Regions from separate parts of the Streptomyces sp. NPDC041968 genome, predicted to be linked through region 1. Evidence: riboswitches for the same ligand, from Rfam matches in the RefSeq annotation. Region 1 holds a riboswitch; the other holds the start of a gene.

Region 1 (7,147 bases):
CACGTCGGCCAGCCGGTACGCCGCCAGCGACCGCGCGAAGTCGTCCTTCACGTGCAGCACGACCGGCGTCCACCCCGCCGTCCCGAACTCCACGTTGATCGACTCCGCCACCCGCTGCACCTCCGCGGTGTAGTCCCGGTACACGGCGAGGTCCTGCCGCGACGGGTAGGCGAACGCCACGTGCACGACCCGCTCGCGCCACTCGGGCCGGTCGGTGAGCAGCTGCCGGTAGGCCAGCATCCCCCGCACGATGTTCTTGGACAGCTCGGTCCGGTCCACCCGCACGATCGTCCGGCGTCCCTCGCCGATCTCCGCCCGCAGCGCGGCCATCCGCTCGTCCACGTCGGCCTCGTGCGACCGCTTGCGCAGGAAGTCCGCGTCCGCGCCCAGCCCGTGCACGCCGATCTCGGTGCCGCCGGTCCCGCCCACCAGCGCGTCGCAGCACGCGGTGAACGCGTCGGCCCAGCGCCGGGTGAGGAACCCGAGCCGGTCGGCGCCCAGCATGCCGCGCAGCACCTGCTCGGCGATGTCGTCCGGCAGCATCCGGAAGTAGTCCACCGGCGCCCACGGCGTGTGCGAGAAGTGGCCGATGCGCAGGTCGGGCCGGAGCGCGCGGAGCATCCCCGGCACCAGCGTCAGGTGGTAGTCCTGCACGATCGCGACCGCGCCCTCGGCGGCCTCCTCGGCCAGCGCCTCGGCGAAGGCCCGGTTGTACGCCTCGTAGGAGGCCCACTGGCGCCGGAACTCCGCGTCGAAGACGGGTTCCACGGGCGTCTGGTACAGCATGTGGTGCACGAACCACAGCACGGAGTTCGCGATCCCGTTGTACGCGTCCGCGTGCACGTCGGCCGGCACGTCCAGCATCCGCACGCCGTCCTCGCCCACCCCGCGCCGCACCGCCTCGCGGTCGCCGTCGCTCAGGGCGGAGCACACCCACAGCGCCCCCGCGTCCGGCCCGATGGCCGACAGTCCCGAGACCAGCCCGCCACCCCCGCGTTTCGCGTGCAGCGAGCCGTCCTCGCGCACCTCGTACGAGACGGGCCCCCGATTGGAGGCGACCAGCACCTGAGCAGCACCGAACCTTGAAGCCATACGCCTCAACCTAGCCCGGCCCCCGAACCCTCAAACGTGGACCGCCGGCCCTTCGGCGCGCGTCCGGCCGAGATTCACGCCACCCTCCGGGCCGCGTACTCCGCGATCTCCGTCATGGGGGGCCGTTCCTCCGTGTCCACGGTGTACGTGCGCGGCTCGAAACCGGCGGGGCCCCGCTCGAACTGGGTGAGGGCCGGCCGGACCAGGTGGCCGCGGGCCAGCCGCAGCTGGGCGGTGCGGTAGATCGCCGCGGACATCCGGCCCAGGGCCTGGCCGTCCTGGTGGCGGTGCCTGCGGACCCCGACGTCGACCTGCGCCAGGCCGTCCAGGCCCACCAGGTGCAGGGCGTCGACCAGCATGCCCAGCTCGACGCCGTACCCGACGGGGAAGGGCAGCCGTTCGAGCAGCGAGCGGCGGGCCGCGTACTCGCCGCCCAGCGGCTGGACGAAGCCGGCCAGCCGCGGCCAGTGCATGTTGAGCAGCGGGCGGGCCATCAGCTCGGTGACCCGGCCGCCCTGTCCGGGAGCCGCGCCGAGCGGACGGTCGTACATGGCCTTGACGAGGTGCACGTCCGGGTCGGTGAGCAGCGGGCCCACGATCCCGGAGACGAAGTCGGCCGAGAACTCCCGCAGGTCGGCGTCGACGAAGCAGACGATGTCGCCGCCGGTGACCAGCAGCGAGCGCCACAGCACCTCGCCCTTGCCGGGGACGGCCGGGATGCGCGGGAGGATCGCGTCGCGGTGCACGACCCGGGCGCCCGCCGCCGCGGCCACCGCCGACGTCCGGTCGCGCGACCCGGAGTCCACGACGACGACCTCGTCGACGAGCGGGTCGCGCCCCATCAGCTCCCGCCGGATCACCGTGACGATGTCGCCGACCGTCGCCTCCTCGTCCAGCGCGGGGAGCACCACGCTCACCGTCTGCCCGGTGGCGTGCTTGGCGGTCAGCAGCTGCTGGACGGGCCGGTCCGTCACGGACCAGGAGCGTGCGCCCAGCCAGCGCTCGACTTCTTCCAGCACGGTCGGTGGCTCCTCTGTGATCCATCTCGCGGTACGGACGACTGTCTCGACCGCCCTGGCCTTCGGTTACAGTCTTGAACAACGCGTGGGACCACCGCATGCCGGGGTCGCCGCGCGCACCGCACAACAATCGAATACCGCTCATCCAGAGGGGCAGAGGGATACGGCCCGTTGAAGCCCCGGCAACCCTCCAGTCGGTTCTTGTCACGCAGACGTGGCGAGGCTCCCGGCTAGGGAAGGTGCCAAATCCGTCTCACGGCGAGATGCGTCGTGAGGAAGATGAGGAGAAAGGGCCTCGCCTCCATGGCTGTGCAGACCGCCGAAAGCACCACCACCCCCTCCGCCGCCCCCGCCGGCTCCGTCGATCTGGGCCCCGCCGCGGCGCTCTCCTGTCGCGAGTGCGGTCACCGCGTGCCGCTCGGCCCGGTCTTCGCCTGCGAGGAGTGTTTCGGCCCGCTGGAGATCGCCTACGACTTCTCGGCCTACGACACCGAGGAGCTGCGCAAGCGCATCGAGGCGGGCCCCGCGAACATCTGGCGGTACGCCCCGCTGCTGCCCGTCCCCGCCGACGTGGCCGACAAGCCGAACATCAACCCGGGCTGGACCAAGCTCGTCAAGGCCGACAACCTCGCCCGCGAGCTGGGCGTCACCGGCGGCCTCTACGTCAAGGACGACTCCGGCAACCCGACGCACTCCTTCAAGGACCGTGTCGTCGCCCAGGCCATCGAGGCCGCCCGCGCCTTCGGCTTCACCACCCTCTCCTGCTCCTCCACCGGCAACCTCGCGGGTGCCGTCGGCGCCGCCGCCGCCCGCGCCGGCTTCCGCTCCTGCGTGTTCATCCCGCACGACCTGGAACAGGGCAAGGTCGTCATGGCCGCTGTCTACGGCGGAGAGCTCGTCGGCATCGAGGGCAACTACGACGACGTGAACCGCTTCTGCTCCGAGCTGATCGGCGACCCGGCGGGCGAGGGCTGGGGCTTCGTCAACGTCAACCTGCGGCCGTACTACGCCGAGGGCTCCAAGACGCTGGCCTACGAGATCTGCGAGCAGCTCGGCTGGCGGCTGCCCGACCAGCTCGTGGTCCCGATCGCCTCCGGCTCCCAGCTCACGAAGATCGACAAGGGGCTGCAGGAGCTGATCAGGCTCGGTCTCGTCGAGGACCGGCCGTACAAGATCTTCGGCGCCCAGGCCGCCGGCTGCTCGCCGGTGTCCACCGCCTACAAGGCCGGCCACGACGTCGTACGCCCGCAGAAGCCGGACACCATCGCCAAGTCCCTCGCGATCGGCAACCCGGCCGACGGGCCGTACGTCCTGGACATCGCGCGCCGCACCGGCGGTGCCGTCGAGGACGTGACGGACGAGCAGGTCGTCGACGCCATCAAGCTGCTCGCCCGCACCGAGGGCATCTTCGCGGAGACGGCGGGCGGCGTGACGGTCGGCGTCACCAGGAAGCTGATCGAGGACGGCGTCCTGGACCCGTCGCTCACCACCGTCGTCCTCAACACCGGCGACGGCCTGAAGACGCTGGACGCGGTGGCCGGCACCGGACTCACCACCACCATCCGCCCGAACCTGGACTCCTTCCGAGAGGCTGGCCTCGCATGAGCGTGACCGTTCGCATCCCCACCATCCTGCGCACCTACACCGGTGGACAGGCCGAGGTCGCCGCCGACGGTGCGAACCTCGGTGAGGTCATCGCCGACCTGGAGAAGAACCACACCGGCATCGCCGCCCGCGTCCTGGACGACCAGGGCAAGCTGCGCCGCTTCGTCAACGTCTACGTCAACGACGACGACGTCCGCTTCGAGCAGGGCCTGGAGACCGCCACCCCCGACGGCGCGGGCGTCTCCATCATCCCGGCGGTCGCCGGCGGCTGACCCGCCTCGTCGTTACCATCGGTAATTGAGGTAACGCAGCGTTCATCGAATTGCCCCCTCCGTGAGAGAAGCGGAGGGGGCAATTCCATGGGATTGAGCGCGGTAGAGTTGGGGAACGCGCTCCCGACCCAAAGATCGGGAATCCCGAATTCCTGCCCGGCGCCCGACAAGATGTAGCCAAAGTGTGGGCGTATTTCGCGGCTTTTGTGCCCTTTGCGTGCCCCGACTTGACCCGAATTCAGGCGAATTCTCGCCACATTGCGGACCTGGTGCGTCCAGATTTCTCGTCCGATTGACCTGTTGCAGACGGCAGTTGGACAGATACATTCAGCCGCGGTCGACGCGTTCCGGCGCACGCCCCCAGTCGTGGGGGGCGAGGTCTGACCCGGGTCCGCGAAGTGCGGATCTGTGCAAGGGCCAGTAATAGGGGAGTTAGGCATGGCTCAGGGCACCGTCAAGTGGTTCAACGCGGAGAAGGGGTACGGCTTCATCGCGGTCGACGGTGGTGCGGATGTTTTCGTCCACTACAGCGCGATTCAGATGGACGGTTACCGCACCCTCGAAGAAGGCCAGCGGGTCGAGTTCGAGATCTCGCAGGGTCAGAAGGGCCCGCAGGCCGACATGGTTCGCCTCAGCGCCTGAGACGTCCGGCCACCGCAAGCGAACGGTTCTTCTCCGAAGGGCCCGCACCTCGGTCGAGGTGCGGGCCCTTCGGCTTGCCCGCGCCGGGCCGCACCGGTGTTCGCCGGGGGCTGAGCGGCCGGGCCGATCCCCCGAAGGCGCTTGCACTCGATGGGGGCGAGTGCTAATCATTGGCGTTAGCACTCTGAAGGTGAGAGTGACAACGAAGGACCGGGTCGGTGAGGCCCGCAGGCCGGGTGGGGAAGGAACCACAAGGCCGGCGAGCCGTCCGTCGCGGGCGCGGGCGCGGTCCGAAGGAATCACCCCCAGTCCTGGAGGGACCACTTCACATGGCCAAGATCATCGCGTTCGACGAGGAGGCACGGCGCGGCCTCGAGCGCGGCATGAACCAGCTCGCGGACGCCGTCAAGGTGACGCTCGGCCCCAAGGGCCGCAACGTCGTCCTCGAGAAGAAGTGGGGCGCCCCCACGATCACCAACGATGGTGTCTCCATCGCCAAGGAGATCGAGCTCGAGGACCCGTACGAGAAGATCGGCGCCGAGCTGGTCAAGGAAGTCGCCAAGAAGACGGACGACGTCGCCGGTGACGGTACGACCACCGCGACCGTTCTCGCCCAGGCCCTGGTCAAGGAAGGCCTGCGCAACGTCGCGGCCGGCGCCAACCCGATGGCCCTGAAGCGCGGCATCGAGAAGGCCGTCGAGGCCGTCTCCGCCGCCCTGCTGGAGCAGGCGAAGGACGTCGAGACCAAGGAGCAGATCGCCTCCACGGCCTCCATCTCCGCCGCCGACACCCAGATCGGCGAGCTGATCGCCGAGGCCATGGACAAGGTCGGCAAGGAAGGCGTCATCACCGTCGAGGAGTCCCAGACCTTCGGTCTGGAGCTGGAGCTCACCGAGGGTATGCGCTTCGACAAGGGCTACATCTCGGCGTACTTCGCCACCGACATGGAGCGTATGGAGGCGTCGCTCGACGACCCGTACATCCTGATCGCCAACTCCAAGATCGGCAACGTCAAGGACCTGCTGCCGCTCCTGGAGAAGGTCATGCAGTCGGGCAAGCCGCTGCTGATCATCGCCGAGGACGTCGAGGGCGAGGCCCTGTCGACCCTGGTCGTCAACAAGATCCGCGGCACCTTCAAGTCCGTCGCCGTCAAGGCCCCGGGCTTCGGCGACCGCCGCAAGGCCATGCTCGGCGACATCGCCATCCTCACGGGTGGCGAGGTCATCTCCGAGGAGGTCGGCCTCAAGCTGGAGAACGCGACCCTGGACCTCCTGGGCCGCGCCCGCAAGGTCGTCATCACCAAGGACGAGACCACCATCGTCGACGGCGCCGGCTCGACCGACCAGGTCAACGGCCGCGTCAACCAGATCCGCGCCGAGATCGAGAACAGCGACTCGGACTACGACCGCGAGAAGCTCCAGGAGCGCCTGGCGAAGCTGGCCGGCGGCGTGGCCGTCATCAAGGCCGGTGCCGCCACCGAGGTCGAGCTCAAGGAGCGCAAGCACCGCATCGAGGACGCCGTTCGCAACGCGAAGGCGGCCGTCGAGGAGGGCATCGTCGCCGGTGGTGGCGTGGCCCTGCTCCAGGCCTCCCAGGTCTTCGAGAAGCTGGAGCTGACGGGTGACGAGGCGACCGGCGCCAACGCCGTGAAGCTCGCCCTGGAGGCCCCGCTGAAGCAGATCGCCGTCAACGGTGGTCTCGAGGGCGGCGTCGTCGTGGAGAAGGTCCGCAACCTCACCGTCGGCCACGGCCTGAACGCCGCGACCGGTGAGTACGTCGACATGATCGCCGAAGGCATCATCGACCCGGCGAAGGTGACCCGCTCTGCCCTGCAGAACGCCGCCTCCATCGCCGCGCTGTTCCTCACCACCGAGGCCGTCATCGCCGACAAGCCGGAGAAGGCCGCCGCGGGCGGCGCCCCGGGCGGCATGCCGGGCGGTGACATGGACTTCTGATCGGCTCCGGTCGATCAACCGTCCTACGGACCGAGGGCGGCACTCCCCGACAGGGGGTGCCGCCCTCGGGCGTTTTCCGCTCCCGACCCCTCCCGGGCAGATGTGACCTGGACCACTCCTGACGGCCCGTCGGAATGCGGACGACGAGCGGGCCTGTTGGCGCCGGTGGGTGCATGCGCATGCACATACTGACCGGTACCCCCCAAGGAGCCCCCACGTGACCGTCACCGCCTCCGACACCGCCTCGCGCGCCGCGCAGGTCCTCGCCCGGCCCGTCACCGTCAACGGCCTGACCGTGCCGAACCGGATCGCCATGGCCCCGATGACCCGGATGTTCTCCCCGGGCGGCGTCCCCGGTCCCGACGTGGCCTCCTACTACGCCCGCCGCGCCGCAGCCGGGGTCGGTCTGATCGTCACCGAGGGCACCTACGTCGGCCACGCCTCCGCCGGGCAGAGCGACCGCGTGCCGCGCTTCCACGGCGAGGAGCAGCTGGCCGGCTGGGCGAAGGTGGCCGAGGCGGTACACGCGGCGGGCGGCACGATCGTGCCGCAGCTGTGGCAC
Region 2 (7,147 bases), on a different contig from region 1:
CGCGTTCGCACCCGCGAGCAAGGCGCAGGCCGATGAAACCGCCCAGTCCCTCGCCATCGAGGAGGGCAAGAAGCTCTACGCCGTCGGCTGTGCCAGCTGCCACGGCACCGGCGGTCAGGGCACCACCGACGGTCCGAGCCTGGTCGGCGTCGGCGCCGCGGCCGTCGACTTCCAGGTGGGCACCGGCCGCATGCCGGCCCAGCAGCCGGGCGCGCAGGTCCCGGACAAGCCGAACATCTACTCGCAGGCCGAGATCGACCAGCTGGCCGCCTTCGTGGCGTCGCTGGGCGCCGGTCCGGCCGTCCCGTCGGAGGAGAAGTACGGCCCGGAGGGCGCGGACATCGCCAAGGGCGGTGAGCTGTTCCGCAACAACTGCGCGCAGTGCCACAACTTCACCGGCAAGGGCGGCGCGCTGACGCACGGCAAGTACGCGCCGAGCCTCGAGGATGTCGACCCCAAGCACATCTACGAGGCCATGCAGACCGGCCCGCAGAACATGCCCTCCTTCCCCGACACCACGATGTCCGAGCAGAACAAGAAGGACATCATCGCCTACCTGCACGCGGTCAACAGCGACGACACCGAGAACCCCGGCGGCCTCAGCCTCGGCGGGCTGGGCCCGGTGAGTGAGGGTCTGTTCGCGTGGGTCTTCGGACTGGGCGCGCTGATCGCGGTCGCCGTCTGGGTCGCCGCTCGGACCGCAAAGGCCAAGAAGTCATGAGTAGCCAAGACATTCCAGAAGAGAACCTGCCCGCTGAGCAGGGCACCGCGCACGGCGCGGTGAAGGTCGCGGACGAGAAGAACCCGTTCGCCGACCCGGGGCTGCCGCCCCACGAGCACCGTGTCCAGGACCTCGACGAGCGGGCCGCCAAGCGGTCCGAGCGTACGGTCGCCCTGCTCTTCACGCTGTCGATGCTGGCCACCGTCGGCTTCATCGCCGCCTTCGTGACGATCCCGGTCGACCAGTCGGTCTACATCTTCCCGATCGGCCACATCAGTGCGCTGAACTTCGCGCTCGGCATGACGCTCGGCGTCGCGCTGTTCGCGATCGGCGCGGGCGCGGTCCACTGGGCCCGCACCCTGATGTCCGACGAGGAGATCGCCGACGAGCGCCACCCGATCGAGGCCGACCCCGAGCTCCGTGCCAAGGTCCACGCGGACTTCAAGCAGGGTGCCAAGGAGTCCGTCATCGGGCGCCGCAAGCTGATCCGCAACACGATGTTCGGCGCGCTGACCCTGGTCCCGCTCTCCGGTGTCGTCCTGCTGCGCGACCTCGGCCCGCTGCCCGAGACCAAGCTCCGCCACACCCTGTGGTCCAAGGGCAAGCTGCTGGTCAACATGAACACCCACGAGCCGTTGCGTCCCTCCGACGTCGCGGTGGGCTCCCTCACCTTCGCCATGCCCGAGGGCCTGGAGGAGCACGACGAGGAGTTCATGACCGAGATCGCCAAGGCGGCCCTGATGATCATCCGGCTGGAGCCGGAGGCCATCAAGGACAAGCGCGAGCTCGAGTGGTCGCACGAGGGCATCGTGGCGTACTCGAAGATCTGCACCCACGTCGGTTGCCCGATCTCCCTGTACGAGCAGCAGACGCACCACGCGCTCTGCCCCTGCCACCAGTCCACCTTCGACCTTGCCGACGGCGCCCGGGTGATCTTCGGTCCCGCCGGTCACGCCCTGCCGCAGCTGCGCATCGGCGTGAACGACGAGGGTTACCTCGAAGCGCTCGGCGACTTCGAAGAGCCCGTCGGTCCTGCCTTCTGGGAGCGCGGATGAGCACTACAGCGAACGAAGCCCCCCGCTCTCGCGGGAAGGCACCGGCCGGCGAGCGCGTCGCCGACTGGGCCGACGGCCGGCTGGGGATCTACTCCCTGGCCAAGGCCAACATGCGCAAGATCTTCCCCGACCACTGGTCGTTCATGCTGGGTGAGATCTGCCTCTACAGCTTCATCATCATCATCCTCACGGGTGTGTACCTGACGCTGTTCTTCCACCCGTCGATGAACGAGGTCACGTACCACGGCTCGTACGTGCCGCTGCAGGGCCAGCTGATGAGTGAGGCGTACGCCTCCACGCTGGACATCAGCTTCGACGTCCGCGGTGGTCTGCTCATCCGGCAGATCCACCACTGGGCGGCGCTGATCTTCCTCGCCGGCATGTTCGTGCACATGATGCGCGTCTTCTTCACCGGCGCGTTCCGCAAGCCGCGTGAGATCAACTGGCTGTTCGGCTTCCTGCTGTTCGTCCTCGGCATGTTCACCGGCTTCACCGGTTACTCGCTCCCGGACGACCTGCTCTCGGGCACCGGCATCCGCTTCATGGAGGGCGCGATCCTGTCCGTGCCGATCGTCGGCACGTACCTGTCGTTCTTCCTCTTCGGCGGGGAGTTCCCCGGCCACGACTTCGTGGCCCGGTTCTACTCGGTCCACATCCTGCTGCTGCCGGGCATCATGCTCGGCCTGGTGGTCGGCCACCTGATCCTGGTCTTCTACCACAAGCACACGCAGTTCGCGGGCCCCGGCAAGACCAACAAGAACGTCGTCGGCATGCCGCTGCTGCCGGTGTACATGGCGAAGGCCGGAGGCTTCTTCTTCCTGGTCTTCGGCGTGATCGCCGCCATCTCGGCGATCGCCACGATCAACCCCATCTGGTCCATCGGCCCCTACCGGCCGGACATGGTCTCCACCGGCGCCCAGCCGGACTGGTACATGGGCTTCTCCGAGGGCCTGATCCGTGTGATGCCCGGCTGGGAGATCAACTTCTGGGGCCACACGCTGGTCCTGGGCGTGTTCGTCCCGCTGATGATCTTCCCGCTGGTCCTGGTCGCGATCGCGGTCTACCCGTTCATCGAGTCCTGGGTCACCGGCGACAAGCGCGAGCACCACATCCTGGACCGCCCGCGCAACGCCCCGACCCGGACCGCGTTCGGTGTCGCCTGGATCACCGAGTACTTCATCCTGCTCATCGGTGGCGGCAACGACATCTGGGCCACGCACTTCCACCTGTCGATCAACGCGATCACCTGGTTCGTCCGCATCGCGTTCTTCGTCGGCCCGGTCATCGCGTTCATCGTCACCAAGCGGATCTGCCTCGGCCTCCAGCGCCGGGACAAGGACAAGGTGCTGCACGGCCGCGAGTCCGGCATCATCAAGCGCCTGCCGCACGGTGAGTTCATCGAGGTCCACGAGCCGCTCAGCCAGGAGCAGCTGCACACCCTCACGGCCCACGAGCAGTACAAGCCGGCCGAGATCGGCCCGACGGTCGACGAGAACGGCGTCGAGCGCAAGGTGAAGAGCACCGAGAAGCTCCGCGCCAAGCTCAGCAAGTCGTACTACGGCGAGGAGTCGCAGATTCCGAAGCCGACCGTCGAGGAGTACAAGGAGATCACGAGCGGCCACGGCCACCACTGACCCTCCAGCGTCGCCACACCACGGTCGAAGGGCCCCGTCCGTTCCGCGGACGGGGCCCTTCGCCGTACCCGGGGCTGGATAGGGTGGGAGCGCACTTCCTTTCCGCAGTACACACGACACAGGAGCGGCTCATGAGCGCTGTGACCCCCGCTGGAGGCGACAACGCGGCGGGCCGCTCCTGGCCCGCCCTGCTGAACGGACTGCTGGACGGTCAGGACCTGTCCGCGGACGACACCGCCTGGGCGCTGGACGTGATCATGCGGGGCGAGGCGACCGACGCGCAGATCGCCGGCTTCGCGGTGGCCCTCAGGTCCAAGGGCGAGACCGTCGAGGAGATCTCCGGCCTGGTCCGCACCATGTACGCCCACGCCAACGTGATCGAGGTGCCGGGCGAGACGGTCGACATCGTCGGCACCGGCGGCGACGGCGCCAAGACGGTCAACATCTCCACCATGTCGGCGATCGTCGTGGCCGGCACGGGCGCGAAGGTCGTCAAGCACGGCAACCGGGCGGCCTCCTCGGCGTCCGGCGCCTCCGACGTCCTGGAGAAGCTCGGGGTGAACCTGGAGCTGACGCCGAAGCGGGTGGCGGAGGTCGCCGAGGAGGCCGGCATCACTTTCTGCTTCGCCGTGAAGTTCCACCCCGCCCTGCGCCACGTGGCGGCGGCCCGCGGCCAGCTCGGCATCCGCACGGTGTTCAACTTCCTGGGCCCGCTGACCAACCCCGCCCGGGTCACGTCCCAGGCGATCGGGGTCGCCCACGCCCGGATGGCGCCGATCATCGCCGGCGTCTTCGCCGAACGCGGCCACTCGTCCCTGGTCTTCCGCGGCGACGACGGCCTCGACGAGCTGACCACCACCGCCACCTCCCGGGTCTGGGTCGTGCGGGACGGCCGGGTGAGCGAGGAGACCTTCGACCCGCGCGACGTCGGCCTCGACCTGGTGCCGGTCGAGGCGCTGCGCGGCGCCGACGCCTCCTACAACGCCGACGTCGCCCGCCGCCTGCTCAACGGCGAGACGGGCCCGGTGCGGGACGCGGTCCTGCTGAACTCGGCGGCGGCCCTGGTGGCCCTGGAGCCGGGTGACGCACCGCTGACCGCGCAGATCCGGGCCGGCATGGACCGGGCCGCCGAGGCGATCGACTCCGGCGCCGCGCGCCGCGCGCTGGAGCGCTGGGTGGCCGCCAGCAACGCGTAGCCGCTCTCTCGTGTGACGTGCGTCCCGCGATCCGGACTCGGGTTGCGGGGCGCCGATCATTTCCCCTAGGTTTCTCGACAGGTCATGAGTGACAGTCATGAGGCCCCGGCCGACTGTCCGGCAACCCTCCGTCCGTGGCGGGGTGCCCCGGGTGAAGACCAGGTCGTGGACAGCAAGGTCCGCGGCAAGCGCGGACCCCTCGCACGCTTTCGAAGAGTGTGGGTCCAGGGGTCCTGGGTCGTTCGAGGGAGTCTCCCGTGAATCAGCGAATGCGATAGGGCCGCAGAGCCCCGCCTCCGCAGCGCCTCTTCCCCCTTCTCCGCCGTTCCGGCCTTCCCATGCCCGAACCCGCCGTGGTTCGCGTGGTGATGCCGTATGCCTTCACGGGAGTGCACCCATGTCCGTCTCCGCCGTCGCCGTCGACCCCTCCGTCTGTGCCCCGCTGCCCGTTCTGGGCCGGGACGTCACCGTTCCGCTCGTCACCGGCGGTGAGGTCACCTACGCCGCGCTCGACTACGCCGCCAGCGCCCCCGCGCTCCAGCAGGTCTGGGACGAGGTGGCGGCCTACGCCCCGTACTACGGCAGCGTGCACCGGGGCGCCGGGTACCTGTCGCAGCTGTCGACGGACCTGTTCGAGAACGCCCGCACGACCGTCGCCGGCTTCCTCGGCTGCCGGGACACCGACCAGGTCGTCTTCACCCGGTCCACCACCGACTCCCTCAACCTGCTCGCCGCCGCGCTGCCGGCCGGCTGCCGGGTCTTCGTCTTCGAGACCGAGCACCACGCCTCGCTGCTGCCCTGGCGGGACGCGGACGTGACGTACCTCGACGCTCCGCGCACCCCGGCCCAGGCCGTCGAGACCCTGGAGCGCGCCCTCGCCGCCCGCGAGCCGTACGGGCCCGCCCTGGTCTGCGTCACCGGCGCCTCCAACGTCACCGGCGAGCTGTGGCCGGTGCGCGAACTGGCCGCCGCCGCCCACGCGCACGGCGCCCGGATCGTGCTGGACGCCGCCCAGCTCGCCCCGCACCACCCCGTCTCGGTGGCCGACCTGGACGTCGACTGGGTCGCCTTCTCCGGGCACAAGCTGTACGCCCCCTTCGGCACCGGCGTGCTGGCGGGGCGTGCCGACTGGCTGCGCGAGGCCGAGCCGTACCTGGCCGGCGGCGGCGCCAGCCGCAGCGTCTCCCGGCGCGCCGACGGCGGCGTGGACGTCCAGTGGCACGACAGCGCCGCCCGCCACGAGGCCGGGTCGCCCAACGTCATCGGCGCCTACGCCGTCGCCGCCGCCTGCAAGGCACTGGAGGAGGCCGGGTTCGACACACTGGTCGCCCGCGAGCAGTACCTCGTGGGCAAGGTGCGCGAGGGCCTCGCCGAGGTGCCCCAGGTGCGTGTGCTGTCCCTCTTCGGCGACGACGCGCCCCGGGTCGGCGTGCTCTCCTTCGTCGTCGAGGGGTGGAACAGCTCGCACTTCGCCGCCGCGCTCTCCGCCGAGTACGGCATCGGCGTGCGCGACGGCCTGTTCTGCGCCCACCCGCTGGTCCGCACCCTGCTGGGCAGCGACCCGCAGACGCAGGGCGAGTGCGGTGCCCCCGAGGCCGCGCCCGGGGAGAAGTCCCTCAACGCCATCCGGGTGAGCTTCGGCGCGGGCACGCCGGACGAGCACGTCGAGCGGTTCGTGAAGGCCGTCAAGGAGCTGGTGAGCGACGGCGCCCGGTGGAACTACCGCACCGAGGACGGGCGGTGCGTCCCGGACACCACCTCCGCCGCCGAGGTCCCGGCGGCCTGAGCGGTCCGGCCCGCCGGCAGCCGCGACCCCAGCAGGATCATCCGCAGCGCCCGCTCCGTGGCGTCCGTGAGGAGTTCGGCGGCGCGCAGCAGTGCGTCGGCCAGCGCCATGGGGGCCGGCATGATCCCGTGGCAGGCGTCCACCCCCGGCACCTCGTGGGCGCCCTCGCCGAGCGTGCCGGCCAGGGCGAGGACGGGACGGCCGGAGAGCTTGGCACGCCGGGCCACCTCCGCGGGGACCTTGCCGCGCGGCGTCTGGTGGTCCAGGGCGCCCTCGGCGGTGAGCACCAGGTCGGCGCGGGCGAGGCGGGCGTCCAGGTCGACGTGGTCCAGCAGCACCTCGAAGCGGGGCAGCAGCCGGGCGCCGACGGCGGCCAGCCCGGCGCCCAGCCCGCCGGAGGCGCCGGTGCCGGGGCCGGTGCGCAGGTCGGTGCCGGTGACACCGAGGTCGCGCGTGAGGACGCGCGCCCAGTTCTCCAGACCGGCCGACAACTGCTCCACCTGCGCGGGCGTCGCCCCCTTCTGCGGACCGAACACCCGGGCCACGCCCCGCTCGCCGCACAGCACGTTGAAGGGGTTGCAGGCCACCAGCAGCTCGGTGTCCCCCAGCCGGGGGTCGAGGCCGGTCGGGTCGACGCGGGCGAGACGGGTCAGCTCCCGTCCGCCGGGCGGCAGTTCGAAGCCGTCGGCGTCCAGCAGCCGCGCGCCGAGCGCCTGGAGCGCGCCCGCGCCTCCGTCCGAGGTGCCCGAGTCGCC

Evidence for each region. A riboswitch is a leader RNA that binds a small molecule or an ion and turns the genes downstream of it on or off. The one in region 1 is predicted to bind S-adenosylmethionine.
Region 2: it holds a riboswitch for S-adenosylmethionine, as region 1 does, so the genes downstream of both, ACZ6EG_RS01860 (aminotransferase class V-fold PLP-dependent enzyme) here and thrC (threonine synthase) in region 1, are expected to answer to the same signal.

Annotation. Positions count from the first base shown of each region.
Region 1 is NZ_JBVJCB010000012.1:135,444-142,590, forward strand. It holds gene ACZ6EG_RS27355 (alpha,alpha-trehalose-phosphate synthase (UDP-forming)) at 1-1,092, opposite strand, end outside; gene ACZ6EG_RS27360 (glucosyl-3-phosphoglycerate synthase) at 1,167-2,111, opposite strand; SAM riboswitch class I at 2,250-2,397, shown strand; gene thrC (threonine synthase) at 2,415-3,716, shown strand; gene ACZ6EG_RS27370 (MoaD/ThiS family protein) at 3,713-3,988, shown strand; gene ACZ6EG_RS27375 (cold-shock protein) at 4,427-4,630, shown strand; gene groL (chaperonin GroEL) at 4,960-6,585, shown strand; gene ACZ6EG_RS27385 (NADH:flavin oxidoreductase) at 6,803-7,147, shown strand, end outside.
Region 2 is NZ_JBVJCB010000001.1:404,474-411,620, reverse strand. It holds gene qcrC (cytochrome bc1 complex diheme cytochrome c subunit) at 1-721, shown strand, start outside; gene qcrA (cytochrome bc1 complex Rieske iron-sulfur subunit) at 718-1,776, shown strand; gene qcrB (cytochrome bc1 complex cytochrome b subunit) at 1,773-3,410, shown strand; gene trpD (anthranilate phosphoribosyltransferase) at 3,542-4,606, shown strand; SAM riboswitch class IV at 4,687-4,803, shown strand; gene ACZ6EG_RS01860 (aminotransferase class V-fold PLP-dependent enzyme) at 5,004-6,392, shown strand; gene ACZ6EG_RS01855 (glycerate kinase) at 6,326-7,147, opposite strand, start outside.